Regions from separate parts of the Citricoccus sp. GCM10030269 genome, predicted to be linked through region 4. Evidence: riboswitches for the same ligand, from Rfam matches in the RefSeq annotation. Region 4 holds a riboswitch; each other region holds the start of a gene.
The links. Region 4 has a riboswitch for S-adenosylmethionine ahead of ACFQQD_RS11640 (O-acetylhomoserine aminocarboxypropyltransferase/cysteine synthase family protein). Riboswitches for the same ligand answer to the same signal wherever they lie in the genome.
Positions count from the first base shown of each region.

Region 1 (4,407 bases), on a different contig from region 4:
GACTGATGGACCGGAACCATCATGTCGAAGGCATTGATCAGCATGGGCGTGGAGTGCGCGGAGTGCGTGGATGGCGCGGGCGCGGCACTAGAACTCATCTGCCGGTCCTTTCGTCAGCGGGCGTACGGTCGGCAGCGGTGTCGTTGGCAGCAGGATCGTTGGCAGCGGTGTCGTTGGCCGTCGCGTACTCGTTCGCGGCGCCGACCGTCGCCAGCGTGCGGGAGTCTGCGCCTGCGCCTCCACCGGGAATGGTGGTGGTGGCGTCCGCCAGCGAGGCACCACGGCGATCACGGGCGGGGTCGCGGGCGAACAGGGACGCCGTCACGGAGGCCACGGCCAACAGGGACAGATACGCGGCGATCAACCACGGGGTGTCCCCGCCGAGGCTGAACAGCAGTGCCGCGATGAAGGGCGCGAAGCCGCCACCGATCACCGTGCCGACCTGATAGCCGAGATTCACGCCCGAATAGCGCACCCGGACGGGGAACTGCTCGGCGAACCACGCTGCCTGGGGGCCGTAAACGGAATCATGAGCTCCGTTGATGATGAGGATCACGACCAGCGGCAGCAACGCGAGCGCCCCCATCTCCACGGAGCCGAAGACGAGCCAGCCGGAGAGACCGATGGCGATGTATCCGCAGACCGAGACCGTGCGTCGGCCGTAGCGGTCCGACATCCAGCCCCAGAAGGGCGTGGTGAACAAGCCGATGGCCGAGGCGATCATGACCGCCGTGACCGCCGATTCCTGGTCGCCTCGAGTACTGACCAGGTAACTCAGCAGATAGACGGTGATCAGGTAGTACACGCCGTTCTGGGCCAACCGCAGTCCCGCCGTGACGAGCACCGGCCGCCAGTGGTGGCGCAGCACTTCGGCCACCGGCCATGAGGCGACGGTTCCGGAGGTGCGGTGTTCGCGGAATTCCTGAGAGTCCTCGACGCCCAGCCGAATCACCAGGCCGATGACGACCAGGACTGCTGAGGCCAGGAAGGGCAGACGCCAGCCGTACTCAGCGAACTGCTCGTCCGTGGTGGTCATCTGGACCAGGGCGAACGCGCCGGTGGCCAGGAGCATGCCGGCCGACGAACCGACCTGCGTGAACGATCCGAAGAATCCTCGCCGGTGGTCCGGGGCGTGTTCGACGGACAGGAGCGCGGCACCGCCCCATTCGGCTCCTGCGGAGATGCCCTGCAGGCAACGCAGCAACAGCAATCCGGCTACCGCCCACCAGCCGATCTGGTCGAAGGTGGGCAGCATGCCGATCAGCGTGGAGGCGACACCCATCAGCAGCAGCGAGCCGACCAGCAGGGCCTTGCGTCCCAGCCGGTCACCCAGGTGTCCGGCGATCACACCGCCGAGAGGCCGCATGATGACCCCGACCGCGAGAGTGGCGAAGGAGGCCAGAGTGGCCCCCAGCTCGGTGTAGCCGGGAAAGTACTGCACGTTAAACACGAGGGCCGCGGCCATGCCGTAGAGATAGAAGTCGTACCACTCCACGGTGGTTCCAGCGACCGCGGAGGCGAGGACCCGCTTCTTGCCGTCCAGCAGCCCGCGGCGGGCCCCGGGAGCCACTGTTTCCGGAGCGCCGCTCATCGGGCGTCCCCGATCGCATTCAGACCCTCGGGCAGAGTGCCGTTGATGAGATAGTCGCCGATGGCGCGGGCCCGGAAGGCGATGGGATTGTGTGTGGCCACCGTCTGGGCGTTGCGCCAGTGCCGGTCGAGTCCCTTCCGCGTGGAGGTGGCCGAGGCGCCCACGGTCAGGAACAGGTCCTGAGCGGCACCGATGCCCAACTCGGGAACGGTGATCATGGCGTGCTCGACGGCCAGCTCGGACCAATGCAACGCTGTGGGGATCTCCCCGGTGAATTCCGGCCGGTCGGCGCTGGCTGCTTCGGCGGCGGCGATGCCGTCATCGAGCGCTCGGGCGGCATGCAGGACTGTTGCCTCGGCGGTGTACGCCTTGGCGGCGATGCGTCCGGCCGCTTCCTGAATCAGCGGATCCTCGCGGAACGGCAGTCCGGAACCGGTGTTGAAAGTGCGCTTGCGGGACTGAATGGTGCTCACCGTGTCTCGCTGAGCGGCCTTGGCGATGCCGGCGATCACGCTGAGCAGGACGAGTTGGAAGAAGGCCGCCTCGTGGATGGCCTCCGGCGAACCCGCCACCCGGTCCAGAACGCCATCCTCACCGACCGGGACATTCTCGAACGTCGCCGTCCCCGTTCCGGTGAGCTTCTGGCCGAAGCCGTCCCAGTCGTCCTCCAGGCTCACGCCCTCAGCGTCGGTGGCGACGACGGCGAAACGCCGGCCGGTGACCGGCTCACCCTGGTCATCCACCAAGGCGGCGGAGACCCGGGTGTAGTCGGAGAAGATCGAGGCGGTCGCATAGTACTTCTGCCCGCTGAGCACCGCGCCGTCCGGTCCCTGACGGAGCACCGTGTTGAGTGTGCCCAGACTGTTGCCGCCCTTCTCGGTGGAGGCGTTGCCGACTGTCGCTCCGGCCAGCACTCGCGGGTACCAGGCCTCCTGGATCTGCCGCGGCTGGAACCGGAGCGACTCCAGGAAGCCGTAGTGCGAGCGGTAGATGTGGGCCACGTTCGCGTCGGCTTCGGCCAAGTCGACCAGCAGGTGCAGGAAGTCTTCGATACTGACTCCGGGGCCGCCGTGGGCGGCGGGCACGCGCAAGGTGCCGAATCCGGCGTCGTCCAGTTTCCGGATGACGTCGAAAGGCAGTTCGCGCTCGAGATCCCTCTGGAGCGAACCGGCGGCGATCTCCTCGAAGAGCGCCTGGAAGTGCTGTCGGAGTTCGGGGTACTGGGTCGGCAGAGCCGCGCCGAGGTTCCTGCCCTCGGTCACGGCGATGCCGGTGGTCGGTGTGGCGGTCATTCGGCGGTCCTTTCGGTCTACCGAAGGAATCCTCAGCCGAGCGCACGACTGCATCGCCAGGGGGCGAAGGTCGTCCACCTCTCAAGGGGCCGTGGACTATCCATCGGTCCTGGCAGTAGCACCCGTCTGCGGGACATCCCACGGGTTGCTGCGGCGTCAACGAGCCAGGTCTCTCAGCCGCTCTGGATGGTTACCCGGACAGACTAGTGCTCACGGAGGACGGCCGCCCGTGGCAAGTGTCACATCACTTCACACCTCCTCGCCAAGCCCGTTCTCGTCAAACCCGTTGTGGCGGCACTGGGGTGTGACCCTTGACACACCCTGAGTGTCACCTAAGACTGAGCTGACAGTCATCGTGAAGGGGAGTTCATCATGTCCACATTCACCCGCCGAGTGCGCCGGTTGGCGTGCACCGTGGCAGCGGCCTCATTGGTGGTGACGGGGTTCGCGGCCCCCGCCCACGCCAGCACGAGCCCAGGTTCGGGCGATGCAGCACAGGCCGGCGCCGAACAATGCTCCGCCTTGACGGGACTCGAGATCGACGCCGGCCAGATCGGCGTCCCCACGACCGGTGCCGTCGTCGAGAGCGCCGAAGCCGTCTCCGATGAGACGGACGGATCCTACTGCAAGGTCAATGGCCGCACGCTGCCGGTCGACCCGGAAGCCCCCGGCGTGAGGTTCCAGGTGAACCTGCCGGACGACTGGAACGGAAAATCGCTGCAGTTCGGGGGCGGGGCGTTCAACGGGACCCTGGTCAGCGGCACCGGGCGCCACAACCTGCAGCCGCTCGACCTCGAGACCCCACTGGCTCAGGGATACACGACGCTCGGATCGGACGGCGGGCATGAATCCGGAGGTGGTTTCGATGCTGAGTTCGCCCTCAACGAGGAGTCGTTGAAGGACTACGGGCTGTGGTCCATCAAGAAGGCCCACGATGTCTCCGAGGTACTCATGGAGGAGTACTACGGACAGGAATCGGACTACGCCTACTTCATCGGCGGCTCGCAGGGTGGGCACGAGGCACTCGACGCCGCGGCGCGGTACCCCGACGACTACGAGGGCGTGGTGGCCAACTACCCGGCGTACAACGTCATGATGCTGCACTTGTCCTCCCTCAACGTCGGCCGTGCGATGTACGCGGAAGGCGGGAAGGCCTGGCTCAGCCCGGAAGACACCAAGCTACTGACGGACACCGTCTATGAGGTGTGCGACACCGTTGAGCTCGACGGTGTCGTGGACGGCGTCATCTCCAACGTGGCCGGATGTAACGAGGTCATGACCGTCGATACGGTCGAGGACCTGCTGGGCTGCGAAGCCGGCGCCACCGACGAGGACCGATGCCTGACACCGGAACAGCTCCAGGCGATTGACACGGTCAATTCGCCCTATACACCCGGCATCGAGATCGCCGGCATGACCGAGTTCGGGCGCTGGCCGATCCTGGAGGGCGCCCTGTGGCAGCGGTCCACCTTCGGTTCCGCGCCCCAGCCGTCCAATCCGCTCTCCGGCACCGAGGGTCTTCTC
Region 1 covers NZ_JBHTCV010000002.1:461,819-466,225, reverse strand. Annotated here, with positions in the region: gene ACFQQD_RS05240 (LLM class flavin-dependent oxidoreductase) at 1-98, opposite strand, end outside; gene ACFQQD_RS05235 (MFS transporter) at 95-1,591, opposite strand; gene ACFQQD_RS05230 (acyl-CoA dehydrogenase family protein) at 1,588-2,883, opposite strand; SAM riboswitch class I at 2,981-3,076, opposite strand; gene ACFQQD_RS05225 (tannase/feruloyl esterase family alpha/beta hydrolase) at 3,256-4,407, shown strand, end outside.
Region 1: linked by a shared signal. The riboswitch ahead of ACFQQD_RS05230 (acyl-CoA dehydrogenase family protein) and the one ahead of ACFQQD_RS11640 (O-acetylhomoserine aminocarboxypropyltransferase/cysteine synthase family protein) in region 4 are both predicted to bind S-adenosylmethionine.

Region 2 (4,407 bases), on a different contig from region 4:
TAGGTGTTGAAGTCCACGTTGCGGTAGAACAACTCGGCCCCGTCGGCCTCGGCGCCGGCCATGATGGGGTCCAGCCCGGCCCAGGCATCCACCGAGCCGTTGTTCAGCGCGGCGTTGCCGTCGGCGTGCTGAATGTTCTGGATCGTGACCTCCGAGGGGTCGACGCCGGCCTCATCCAGGCTCTGGATCAGGAAGAAGTAGGGATCGGTGCCCTTGGTGGCGGCCACGGACTTGCCCACCAGGTCGCTGACCTCGGTGATGTCGGAGTCCGGTCCCGTCACCAGGGCGGACCACTCGGGCTGGGAGTAGAGGCCGATCGTCTTGATGGGCGTGCCGTTGGCTCGTGCCAGCAGCGCGGCAGAACCGGCGGTTGAACCCACATCGACGGCTTCCGCACGCAGGGCCTCGTTGGCCTTGTTCGAGCCGGCGGACTGGAGCCAATTGACGGTGATGCCCTCGTCGGCGAGTTCCTCCTCGAGCCAGCCCTGGTCCTTGATGACCAGCGACAGAGGGTTGTAGGTGGCGAAGTCGATGTTCAGCTCATCGGTGGAGCCGCCGTTGCCCTCGGCGTTGGCCCCCTCAGCGGAGTCTTCGCCGGGCACGCAACCCGTGAGGGCGAGGGCGGTCGCGGCCAGGGCGGCAGCGGTGAGAGTCAGACGTGAACGCATGGGGATGCCTTTCAGTGAGGTGCAGGAGGTGCAGGAGGTGCAGGAGTGCAGTGAGGTGCGAAGAGGTGCAGTGCCGGTATGACGTCTGTACCGGTATGGCCTCAGTGCCGGTGAGCGTCGACGCCGAGGCCGGCCAGCAACTCGGACCGCAACTCGGCGAGCTCTGCCGAACCTCGGTCGCGCGGCCGATGGCCAGGGACGGTCAGGAGGGTGCGGGCCGTGGCCCCTGGGAGGGCTGTCGGGTCCGGATCCCGTCCCAGGAGCAGGATTCGGTCGGCCAGCTGGAGTGCCTCGTCCACATCGTGGGTGACCAACAGGACGGTGGTGGCGGTCTTGGCGTGGATGTCCAGGAGCAAGTCCTGCATCTTCAGCCGGGTCAAGGCGTCCAACGCCCCGAAGGGCTCGTCCAAGAGCAGCACCCCTGGCCGGCGAGCCAGGGCGCGGGCCAGTGACGTGCGCTGAGCCATGCCACCAGAGATGGCGCGTGGGCGGTGGTCGGCGTGGGCGGCCAAACCGACCAGATCGAGCAACTGGTCCACCCGCTCACGGCCCTCTGATCGTCCGGTGCCGTGCGGAAGCCCGAGCGCCACGTTCTGATGGAGGGTGCGCCAGGGCATCAGGCGTGGTTCCTGGAAACCCACAGCGGTGCGCGCATCGTAGGGACGCACGGGGGAGTCGCCGATGATGAGGTCCCCGGAGTGGCCCTGATCCAAGCCGCCGGCGACCCGCAGCAAAGTGGATTTGCCACACCCTGACGCCCCGATGATGGCCAGGACCTCGCCCGGTGACACCGTCAGGTCGATATCCCGCAGAACCGCCCGCTCGCCCTCGGCGGTCGGGAAAGACCGGCCCACGGAATGGAACGCGAGCGAAAGGCTCTGGCCGGTGCCCGCGGACGCAGTCCGCGCCTTCGCATGACTCGACTCGGCCAGGGCAGTCAACAGCATCACTCTCCATCGGTTCTGGCATGAGCACCGTGACCCGGCGATAAACCGGTGGGTTGCTGCGGCGTCTTCGAGCCAGATCTCTCGGCCGCTCTGGATGGTTGGTGGGTCAAGTGAACCAGGAGGCGAGGGGAGGGAGTAATGAAATGTCACCTTTCGTCACATGCGGACCCCTGGGCGTACCCCCGAGGTCTCACGCGTGCTCGGCGGGGACCGACGCGTCGAACTGTGACGCTCGAGTGGCCTGTACAGGGTCCGAACTGGTCTCATAGAGTCACATAAACCATCCAGAGCGGCCGAGAGATCTGGCTCAGCGACGCCGCAGCAACCCGCCCATCAGGGGTCCGGGTGCTACCGCCAGGACCGATGGAGTTGTTTCGATGCATCTTGGGTCTGCGACCGCCCCCTATCCCGCCCTCACTGCCCGCTTCCTGCCCGTCTTCGAGGAGGTCGCTCGAGGTGAGGCTGCCCGGGAAGCCGGGCGGCACCTGCCGTTCGCGGCTCTGGATCTCTTGCGGGACCAGGGGCTGGGAGCGCTCTCCGTGCCCCAGGACGCCGGAGGCCTGGGCGCCGGCCAGCAAGACGCCTATCGGCTGCTGATGGACCTGGCCGCGGTGGACGCCAACACCGCCCACTTGGTCCGCAGTCACCTCAGCTTCGTGGAGCACGTGCTGGCTCAATCGGATGAGGGCCGGCGAGAGCGGTGGCTGCAGCGCGTGGTGAACGGCGAGTTCGCCGGCAGCGCCCTGTCCGAGCACCGGGGGAGCGGCCTGGGCGAGGTGGGCACGACCGTGAGTCAGGATGCCGCCGGGAGTCTGATCATTCGGGGCACCAAGTACTACACCACCGGCTCCATCTTCGCCACGTGGACCCTGGCCACCGTCCGACTCGACGCCAGCGTCCAGGCCGGGATCCGGCGTCGGGTCCTGCCGACCGGCGAGCAGAAGCGGGACGGAACCGCGCTCGCCGTCGTCAGGGTCCGTCAGCCCCGCGCCACCGTCAAGGACGACTGGGACGGCTTCGGCCAGCGGCTCACCGGCACCGGGACCATGGAGTTCTCCGGGGCCGGTGTGGAGGAGCTGCTGGCCATGCCGCCGCCCGGGGGCCCGGTTCCCCTGCACCACGAGAACACCCTGATGGCCCTGCTCGCCGGGATCGGCCGTGCGGCTCTGCGCGATGGGGTGGAGCAGACGCGCAACCGGCGCCGCTCCGCCAATACCGGCGGGGGGCTGACGCCGCGCGACGACGACCAGCTCCTGGGCATCATCGGCGAGCTCTCAGCCCAACAGGCCACGGCTGAGGAGCTGGTGCGCGCCGCCGGCCGGGAACTGGACGCGGCACTGGCGGGCGACGACGGCCAGGAGGATCCACACGGCTCGGACGCGATGCAGCGGGCGGCACTGGCGGCCCACCGGGCGCACGTGATGGTGCCCAAGCTCGTGCTGGACACCTGTACCCGGATCTTCGACACGCTGGGAGCCTCCGCCACCAGTACCGAGCTGCAACTGGACCGGCACTGGCGGAATGCCCGGACCATCGCCAGTCATGACCCGGCGGCCTTCATGGCCCGCATGGTCGGCGACTGGGAGGTCAACGGCACCCAGCCGGTCCCGTATCTGGCGACCGGGCGAGTCTGAGCCGGGCCGCGACCCAACAAACGACCAACACATGACTGAACAGCCAAGAGACCAAACGACCATCACGAAGAGAAGGACCACGATGTCTGAACCGTCAACCGAACCGAACAACTCGCCCGGGCCCTCGCCGGAGGCGCTGCCCGAGGGCGTGCCCACCACGGCCGCCGGCCGGCGCGAGATCCTGTTCAACGCCTTCGACATGAACTGCGTGGCACACCAGTCCCCGGGCCTGTGGCGCCATCCCGAGGATCATGCCCGTGACTACAACACCCTGCACTACTGGATGAATCTCGCCCAGACGCTCGAGAAGGGTCTGTTCGACGGGCTCTTCATCGCCGATGTGCTCGGTCCGTACGACGTTTTCGGTGCTTCCGACGAGGCCACTCTCAAGGCCGGAACCCAGGTCCCCGTCAATGACCCCATCCTGGTGATTCCGCCGATGGCCGCCGTCACCGAGAACCTCACCTTCGGTGTCACCGCCGGCACCGCCTACGAACATCCTTATCCGTTCGCCCGCCGGCTGGCGACGCTCGATCATCTGACCGAAGGGCGTGTGGGCTGGAACGTCGTCACCGGCTATCTGCCGTCGGCCGCCGTCAACATGGGCCAACAGGATCAGATGGAGCACGATCAGCGGTACGACCATGCCGATGAGTATCTCGACGTGGTGTACAAGCTGCTGGAGGGTTCTTGGGAGGATGACGCGGTGGTCAACGACCCGGAGTCCGGCGTGTTCGTGGACCCGGACAAGGTGCACCGCATCCAGCATGAGGGCCAGTACTTCACGACGCCGGGCATCGCCTTCACGGAACCGAGTCCCCAGCGCACTCCGGTCATTTATCAGGCCGGGGCCTCCACTCGGGGCCGGGCCTTCGCCGGCAAGCATGCCGAGGCGGTGTTCATCAACTCCCCCACAGACGACCAGATCTCTGGAACGGCGGCCAAGATTCGTCAGTCGGCCGTGGAAGCGGGTCGAGATCCGTACGACATCCGCATCATGTCCATGCAGACGATCGTCACCGGGGCCACCGACGAGGAGGCTCAGGCGAAATACCAGGAACTGCTGAAGTACGTCGACGTCGAGGGCGGCCTGGTCCTGATGAGCGGCTGGATGGGACTCAATCTGGCCGAATTCGACCTCGATGAGCCGATCGGCGA
Region 2 covers NZ_JBHTCV010000002.1:474,299-478,705, forward strand. Annotated here, with positions in the region: gene ACFQQD_RS05270 (aliphatic sulfonate ABC transporter substrate-binding protein) at 1-668, opposite strand, end outside; gene ACFQQD_RS05275 (ABC transporter ATP-binding protein) at 770-1,615, opposite strand; SAM riboswitch class I at 1,619-1,716, opposite strand; SAM riboswitch class I at 1,893-1,985, shown strand; gene ACFQQD_RS05280 (acyl-CoA dehydrogenase family protein) at 1,993-3,249, shown strand; gene ACFQQD_RS05285 (LLM class flavin-dependent oxidoreductase) at 3,332-4,407, shown strand, end outside.
Region 2: linked by a shared signal. The riboswitch ahead of ACFQQD_RS05275 (ABC transporter ATP-binding protein) and the one ahead of ACFQQD_RS11640 (O-acetylhomoserine aminocarboxypropyltransferase/cysteine synthase family protein) in region 4 are both predicted to bind S-adenosylmethionine.

Region 3 (4,407 bases), on a different contig from region 4:
CGTGGTCCAGTCGGCGGGCGTTGGCGCCGAATCCGGGGAACTTGGAGGCCTGGTTCTTCAGCGCGGGGCGATCCTCGTCAGTGGCCTCGTACCACTCCGTGTCGTAGAAGACCTCCATGAGGTGCTGATCCGGGTCGGTGAAGCGGAAGGTCCGTCCGCGGCCCTGTTCGCCGTCCACCCAGCCCTCGCCCTGACCGGCGGCCTGCACGCGCTCGACGACGCGGTCGAGAGCCTCGGGGCTGTGCGCACGCCAGCCCACCCGGCCGACGCCGGCGTGCTCCTTGGCGGTGAGCTTGATGGAGTACGGCTCGTAGTCGTCCCACGTGTGCAGGTAGACGGACTCGTTGCCGTTCTCCGTGGTGCGGCCCACCTCACGCATGGCCAGCAGATCCCGGAAGAACCACAGGGATTCCTCGAACTTCGGGGTGTACAGCTCCACGGTGGACAGGTGGGCGATGTCGCGGATGCGTTCGGTCATGCTGGCCCTCTCAAATACGGAGTTCTCGGAACTTGGAACAATATTGTCAACAAAATCATAGACAGTCTGGGGCGGGTTGGCTACGGTCATAGGCATTCGACCGTGGCGTGATCCACGCCACTGAATGGTCACTCAGTCGCCAGAGAGTCTTCGAGGGAAACACGATGAAACGTCAGCTGCTGCAGCTGCTGTCCACAGCCGCCGTCTCCAGCCTGGCCCTGTCCGCCTGTGGCTCCGGGTCACCGTCCGGCACCCAGGACTCTGCCGAGGCCGGGGGAGCGGGAGGCGAGTCTGGTGGCGAACTGACCGAGGTCACCGTCGGCCTGGTACCGCTGGCGGCGTCCATCGCTGTGGAGTACGGCATCGAGGAGGGCATCTTCGAGAAGCACGGACTCGATGTCGAGATCGCGCTCGCCAACGCGGGGGCTGCCATGCTGCCCGCGGTGTCCAACGGCCAGATGGACGTCGGGGTCGGCAATCCACTGTCCGTTCTCACGGCGGCGGATCAGGGCCTGGATATGCGGATCGTCGCGGGATACTGCAACTCGGCGGACGACGGCGAGGACACCTCCGGAGTGGTGACCCGCAAGGACAGCGGGATCGAGGACTACGGTGACCTGGCCGGAAAGACGACCTCCATCAACGCACTGCGCACTCTCGGAGATCTCACGCTCATGGATCTGGCTGAACAGGGCGGTGCTGACCCGGCGGCGGTCAAGTTCGCCGAAATGCCGTTCCAGGACATGCCGGCTCAGCTCGACCAGGGGAACACGGACGCCATCTGGATCCCGGAACCGTTCCTGACCACGGCCCTGGACAATCCGGACAATGAGCTCCTCGGCTACTCGTTCCGCGACTCCATTGAGGGCATGCCCACCATGGTCACTTTCACCTCCGGCACCTTCGCCGAGGAGAACCCCGAAACCGTGGAGAAGTTCCAGGCGGCCATCACGGAGGCGCTCGCCGCCACGGAAGAGAACACCGATGACGCCAAGAAGCTGCTTCCGGAGTTCCTGAGCCTGCCCGAAGAGGTCGCCACGAGCCTCAAGCTGGACGACCTCGGCGGCGAGATCCGCGAGGAACAGCTCCAGGCGATGGGTGAACTCGCCGTGAAGTACGACTTCATCGACCGGGAGCCCGATTTGGAGGCCATGATCGTCGACTAGTCTTCGGGTCCGTCGACGGCGGATATGGAAGAATCAGGGTCTGTTCGAGACGCCACCTGGGGCAGCAGGTGCGTGCGGGGTCGCAGAGACCGCCAGCCGCCGCGTCCGGACAGCAGTGAGTGCTAATACAGCCGGCGCCGTCTCCTCGGGAAGGCGTGCGGCGAACCACCACCCCAAGGACCCCACGTGACCCAGACTGACCCTGCCCCCGCCCGCTTCGCCCCCACCGGCACCGGCCTATACGCCGTCTTCACGGCGATCATGGCCGTGGTGCTCATCCTGTCCAATCTCGGTGCCACCAAGGGCGTGACCTTCGGCCCGATCGTGACCGACGGCGGATTCTTCCTCTTCCCGCTCGCGTACATCGTCGGTGACGTGGTGTCCGAAGTCTACGGATTCCGCGCGTCCCGGCGGGCGATCGTGACCACCTTCGCCCTCTCCGTCTTCGCCGCGTTGTGCTACTGGATCGTCATCGCGCTGCCCGGCGCCGAGTGGTACGCGGGGCAGGACGCGCTGGTCCGCACCCTGGCGCCGGTGCCGCTGATCGTCCTCGGGTCCCTGCTCGGCTTCCTCATCGGCCAGCTGGCGAACTCCTGGCTCATGGTCCGGCTCAAGCGCCGCTCCGGGGAGCGCCTGCTCTTCGGCCGGCTCGCGGTCTCCACTCTGCTCGGCGAGTTCCTCGACACCCTGGTGTTCTGTTCCATCGCCGCCGGCGTCATCGGCATCACGGACGTCCCCACCTTCCTCAACTACGTGGTGGTCGGCTTCGTGTTCAAGTCCGTGGTCGAAATCGTGCTGTCTCCGGTGACCATGTGGGTCATCGGCCGGGTCAAGAAGGCCGAACCCGCGTACGCCGGCTGACCTGCGCGTGGCCGAGTCTCGGATTCGGCAACAGCGTCGTCATGGCGGGTCACATTCTGGCGCCGGGCGACGCCATCCGCGCTCGAGGTCCATTCGAGCGCGCGAAACGGCGAAAGATGACGACCGTGCTGGACGGTGCCCAGAGCCGTCCCTAACGTTCTGTGAAGAATCACGAGCTCCGGTGTGAAGCCCTGGCTGACCGGACGGCAACCCTCTCGCTGTAGTGGGGTGCTCCAGGTGATGATTCGGCCCCCGGCGACCGCCGAGGGGCAAGTACGGCACCACCGAGGACGCGTGTACTGGGCCGGTCGGCTCTGAACAGCTGTGCACACCGTCGTTCTCCGGCGCAGTCTTGCGGTGGGCCATGACGGAAAGGCCTCGCCATGACCGCCCTCGCCACCGGATTCCTGACCGCCGACCGGTTCGCCAACCTCCGCGAAGGGCTCGCCCCGATCTTCGCCTCCATCGCCGACAGCGCCGCCACGCGAGAGGCTGAGCGGAGCATTGATCGCGACGTCGTCCGGCGCCTCGCCGAGGCCGGTTTCACTTCGCTGCGGGTCCCGGTCGACTACGGCGGATCCGGACTCGACTTCGCCCAATCCGCCGAGCTGATCATCGAGCTGGCAGCCTCCGATTCGAACCTGACCCAGGCGCTGCGGGCCCACCTGGTCAACCAGGAGAACATTCTCGGGCATCCAGACCCGGCGTTCCGCGAGCGGTGGCTGCGCCGCATCGGCGGCGGGGCCGTCGTCGGGAATGCCATCACAGAGGTGAACAATGCCATCGGTGAGGGGACCACCCGCCTCGTCCAGGACGTCGAGGGAACCTGGCGACTCAACGGCCGGAAGCACTACTCCACCGGGACGCTGTACGCCGACTGGATCATCGTGGCCGCCGTGGATGCCCACGGCGAGGAGATCGCCGCCGTGGTGCCCGCGGACGCGCCGGGAGTCACGGCGCTGGACGACTGGGACGGTTTCGGTCAGCAGCTGACCGCGTCCGGGACCACGATCTTCGAGAACACCCCCGTGGCCGCCGAGGAGGTCTACGTCGGCGGCCTCGACGACGGAACGCGAGTGGCCACGGGGCAGGCCACCTGGCAATTCATTCACTTGGCGACGCTAGCCGGCATCGCGCAGGCCGCCGTGCGAGATGTGAGTGAGTACGTCCAGGGGCGACGGCGTTCCTTCAGTCATGGGGCGGCCGAACTGCCCCGGGATGACGCCCAAGTCCTGCAGATCGTCGGGGAGATCTCCTCCGCCGCGTTCGCCGCTCGGGCCGCCGTCGACTCCGTCGTCACCGCCCTGGGCGGTCTGTTGGAACGCGAGGCGGCCGGCGAACAGCTGCCGGAGGACGACGTCAACGCGGTGTACGTCCGCGTCTACCAGGCCCAACAGGTGGTGGCGGAGAACGTGCTGGCCGCGACCACCCGGCTATTCGAGGTCGGCGGCGCCTCCGCGGTGAGCCGCTCCCGAGCGCTGGACCGTCATTGGCGCAATGCCCGCGTTCTGGCCAGCCACAATCCCTTGATCTACCGAGCCCGGATTATCGGCGATTGGGAGGTCAACGGGATTCCGCCCGCCCGGTCCTACCGCATCGGCTCCGCCCCCTCTGGCGCAAAGTGACCGTGCCCCCACCAGAGTGACGTGGTCTTGTCACTCTGCGCCTCGAACCACCCGAACCACCCGGACCACCCGAACCACCTGGACCACCCGGACCAACCGAGCATCCCTTCACCCGAGACCTACCCACTCCTCAGGAGAATCCCATGAGCACCCAGCACGCCCGCCGGACCCCGCTGCACTTCAATGCCTTCGTCATGAACACCACCAGCCACATCCACCACGGCCAATGGCGCCGACCGGACGCTGGACAGACGGAGTTCACTGACCTCAACACCTG
Region 3 covers NZ_JBHTCV010000002.1:651,194-655,600, forward strand. Annotated here, with positions in the region: gene ACFQQD_RS06080 (VOC family protein) at 1-478, opposite strand, end outside; gene ACFQQD_RS06085 (ABC transporter substrate-binding protein) at 643-1,644, shown strand; gene ACFQQD_RS06090 (queuosine precursor transporter) at 1,831-2,505, shown strand; SAM riboswitch class IV at 2,673-2,787, shown strand; gene ACFQQD_RS06095 (acyl-CoA dehydrogenase family protein) at 2,889-4,130, shown strand; gene ACFQQD_RS06100 (LLM class flavin-dependent oxidoreductase) at 4,274-4,407, shown strand, end outside.
Region 3: linked by a shared signal. The riboswitch ahead of ACFQQD_RS06095 (acyl-CoA dehydrogenase family protein) and the one ahead of ACFQQD_RS11640 (O-acetylhomoserine aminocarboxypropyltransferase/cysteine synthase family protein) in region 4 are both predicted to bind S-adenosylmethionine.

Region 4 (4,407 bases):
CGGGCGATGCCCAGGCCGCCGTCCGGCGTCGGGCCTCCGTAGTAGTCCCCGCCGCGGAAGTTCGGATCCAGGGTGATGGCTTGGATCTGCGCTTGCGCGAAGGCGATCTGCTCGGCGGTGGAGTGGGCGCCGCAGGCGATGACGCCCATCCCCGCGACCCGTTCGGGGTAGGTGGCAGCCCACTCCAGGGCTCGAGCGCCGCCCATGGAGCCACCGATGACGGCCTGCCACCGCTCGATGCCCAGGGCGTCCGCGAGCCGGACCTCGGCGCGCACGGAGTCCCGGATGGTCGTGAACGGGAACCGCGACCCCCAGGGGGTCCCGTCCGGATCCAACGACGACGGCCCGGTCGTCCCGTAGCAGCCACCGAGGATGTTCGGCGCCACCACGAACCAGGTGTCCGTGTCGATCGGGCGGCCCGGACCGACCATGCCTTCCCACCAGCCGTCCTCCGGAATCTCGGAGGACGAGGCCACATGGGTCGAACCCGTGAGGGCATGCAGCAGCAGTACGGCGTTCGACTTCTGAGCGTTGAGCGTGCCCCACGTCTCGTAGGCGATGTCCACGGCGGGCAGGTGACCCCCGGACTCGAAGTCGAAGGCACCGGTCCGCAAGGAGTGCAGGCCGCCGTCGGCCAAACCTGTGCCGGATCGCTGAGGGGTGATGGTAGTCATGCGGATGGCTCCGGCCCTAGGCGCTCACGTCTGCAGCGGCGAAGCCGTTGTCCAGATCGGCGAGGATGTCATCGATGCTCTCGATGCCCACGGACAACCGGATCAGTCCGGGGGTGACGCCGGCGGCACGCTGTTCGTCCTCGGAGAGCTGCGAGTGCGTGGTCGAGGCGGGATGAATGACCAGTGAACGCACATCTCCGATGTTGGCCACGTGGTGGTGCAGACGCAGCGCATCCACGAACCGCGCCCCGGCCTCACGTCCGCCGGCGATCTCGAACGAGACGAAACCGGCGGGACCGTCCGGGAGGTATCGCTTCGCGAGGTCGTGCCAGGGGCTGGACTCCAGGCCCGGATAGATCACGGTCTCGACCAGGGCGTGCCCGTCGAGGTACTCCGCCACGCGCCGCGCGTTGGAGACCTGGCGCTCCATCCGCAGAGACAGTGTCTCCAGACCCAGGTTGATGAGGAAGGCGTTGAAGGGACTGATGGCACTGCCGTAGTCACGCAGCAGCTGCACCCGGGCCTTGAGCACGAACGCCAGATTGGCGCCGAGGATGCCGTTGACGCCGAGGTCACGGGCGAACACGATTCCGTTGTAGCTCTCATCCGGGGTGTTGAATCCGGGGTAGCGCTCCGGCTGTGAGGCGAAGTCGAAGGTGCCCGCGTCCACGATCGCCCCGCCCATGGCCGCCGCGTGGCCGCCGAGGTACTTGGTGGCCGAGTGCACCACGATGTCCGCTCCGTGCTCGATCGGGCGCAGCAGGTACGGCGTGGCCAGGGTGTTGTCCACGATCAGCGGCAGACCGGCGTCGTGGGCCAGGTCGGCGATGGCGCGGACGTCCATCACGTCACCGCGGGGGTTGCCCAGGGTCTCCCCGAAGAGAGCCTTGGTGTTGTCCTGGATGGCATTTTTCCACTCGTCTTGATCGTCCGGATCCTGAACGAAGGTGGTGGTGATGCCGATCTTGGCCAACGTGTGCTTGAACAGGTTCTGAGTGCCGCCGTAGAGGGAGGCCGAGACCACGATGTGGTCTCCGGCACCGGCCAGGTTGAGCACCGAGAAGGTGGTGGCGGCCTGCCCCGAGGCGAGCAGCAGGGCACCAACGCCACCCTCGAGTGCGGCGATCTTGCCCTCGACGGCTTCCTGGGTCGGGTTGCCGATGCGCGAGTAGATGGGACCGAGGTCCTTCAGCGCGAAGCGATCCGCGGCGACGTCGGCGCTTGGGAAGTCGAAGGAGTTCGACTGAATGATCGGCAGCACGGTGGCCCCGAAGGCATTCTCCTCCGGGATCCCCGCGTGGAGTTGACGGGTCTCGAAGCCCCACTCGCTCTGGGGGTCGGCGTCGGGGGTGTTGTCTGGCGTGTTCGGGGTCTCAGTCATCTGACGGCTCCTGTCTATCCAGGGCCACCCACTGGTGCCGACTGACGTGGTGCAGTCCATGCCGGCATGGTGGCCCGCGCTTGCCGGTGCCGGTTGGCACCTGCCTGGTCTTCACCCGGGGCACCCCACCGCGAGCTGGAGGGTTGCCGGCCAGCAAGCCGGGGCTCAATGCTGGCGCTCATGACCTGGGCCCAGTTTGCCAGATCCTCCGCACCGTTTCATCCCCGCCGTCATCGCCGGTCATCCGGCTGTCATTCCGCCCGTCATGTCGAGTGAGGTTAACCTAACCAATTCACCCCGCGAGAAAGTGCGACGATATGCACATGATGCGCCTGGATCACGTCTCGTACGCCGTTGGACCCGATGAAGGGCTCACCGCCACGGTGGCCCGCCTGGCCGATGCCCTGGGCATCGAACGGGTCAAGGGCGGAGTTCACCCCCGTTTCGGGACGCGCAACGCGATTTTCCCGCTGCGCAACCGGCAGTACCTCGAGGTGGTTGAAGTTCTGGACCACCCCTCCTCGGAGAAGGCCCCGTTCGGCCAGGCTGTCCGTGCTCGCTCTGAAATGGGCGGCGGCTGGATGGGCTGGTGCGTCACCGTCGACGACCTCGGACCGTTCGAAGAGCGCCTGGGCCGTCAGTCTGTGCCCGGTAACCGCAAGTTCCCGGATGGCCGCGAACTGACCTGGCGCCAGATCGGCATCAAGGGTCTCATCGCGGACCCCCAGGTGCCCTATCTGCTCCGCTGGGACGACGGCACGGAGGACCTGCATCCCTCGCTGGCCGCCGAGCCGCAGGCGGAATTGTCCTGCATCACCATCGCCGGATCTCGCGAGCGCGTCCGCGACTGGCTGGGGCTGGACGATCCTCAGGAGCGGGTCCAGGACCTCAACGTGGAGTACGAGGCACCCTCCGGCACCCCGGGCATCCTCTCCGTCACCTTCGACACCCCGAAGGGCAACGTCACCATCTGACGTTGGGGTAGTTAAGTGCCGAACAGGCCCAGCTCGGCCAACAGGGGGTAGGCCACGAAGCCGGTCGCGTCCAAGAGGAAATGCGCCACGACCAGTGGCATCACGCGTCGGTACCGCAGATACACCGCGCCGAAGATCAGCCCCATGATCAGATTGCCGATCCCTGGCCCCGCCCCCTGGTAGAGGTGGTAGGTGCCCCGCAGGATCGCACACCCCACCAGCACGGTTACCGGATGACCAGGCACGACGGCGCCGCTGGCCCACGTGCGCAGCTCACCGAATCCCGCCCGCAGCTGCTGCAGGTACCCGAGCCGGTCGAACAGCCAGGCCACCACGATGATCTCTTCCAGCAGACCGTGCCGCAGCGCGGAGAACAGCAGCACCGGGGTGGTCCACCAGTACTCGTTCAGATCGCTGCCGACGATGGCCGTCGTGACTCCGGCGGCACGGCCGGCGGCGTAGACGGCGAGCGTGCCCAGGCCCATCGCCACGAACAGTCCGATCCCCCACGCGAGATCCCGGCCCGGCCGGCGAAAATCCAGTCCGAAGGTGCGGAAGGGATTGCGGCCGCGAATCCATACCAAGTGCATCACGAGCAGCACGGGGACCAGAGCGAAACCAATGTCCAGCACCTGATACGTCAGGTCGAAGTACTGCCGGTCATCGAGGGCGGGATTCAGGGTGGTGGTCTGTCCGGACAGTGGTGCCTGGCTCATCTTGTCCAGGAGGTTGACGACCGCGTACACCGCCGACTTGCCCAAGGACAGCGCCAGCACGATCACGATCTCCCAACGAACCGTCTTGGCAGATGGCACGGGAGCAGCGGTCAACGTCACCGCTCCAGTGTAGGAGTGGAACGGTGCGGACGTGGCGGGTCGCGCTACCGTGGTGGCATGGCCTCCGCTCCGAGCTGCGAGGATGTGACCCTCGCTCGTGCTGCTGCCGCGCTGCCGCTCGAGGATGCTGTGGCCACCGATCCAGACTTGTTCCGACGCCTGGCCACGGCGGACTGGTCCACCGGGGTCGTCGAGGAAGGCGGTCAGTTTCACCGCGTCCTCGTGTTGCCGGGCATCGGTGCGGTGCGGATGGCCCGCACCGCCGAGGCGGCGGACCGTCTGCCGGTGCGCACAGCTCTGGTGCAGGCGCTGGCCGCGACGGCGGAGCTGCCGTTCGCGCTTCCGGTACCCCTGACTGAGGTGACTGTCGGGCCGGACGGGAGGGCCGCCGTCGTGCAAGAGTATCTTCCCGGCCAAGCGCACCCGCCGCACCAGGGCGACCCGGCCGTGCTGTGCCGGGTGTGCGAGGTGCTGCGGAACATCGAGACCGCACCGCTTGAACCCTATCTGGCGCCGCCGTTCGCGTTCCGGGGGCCGTGGAC
Region 4 covers NZ_JBHTCV010000005.1:964,371-968,777, forward strand. Annotated here, with positions in the region: gene ACFQQD_RS11635 (homoserine O-acetyltransferase) at 1-674, opposite strand, end outside; gene ACFQQD_RS11640 (O-acetylhomoserine aminocarboxypropyltransferase/cysteine synthase family protein) at 691-2,055, opposite strand; SAM riboswitch class IV at 2,127-2,241, opposite strand; gene ACFQQD_RS11645 (VOC family protein) at 2,373-3,029, shown strand; gene ACFQQD_RS11650 (CPBP family intramembrane glutamic endopeptidase) at 3,041-3,865, opposite strand; gene ACFQQD_RS11655 (aminoglycoside phosphotransferase family protein) at 3,923-4,407, shown strand, end outside.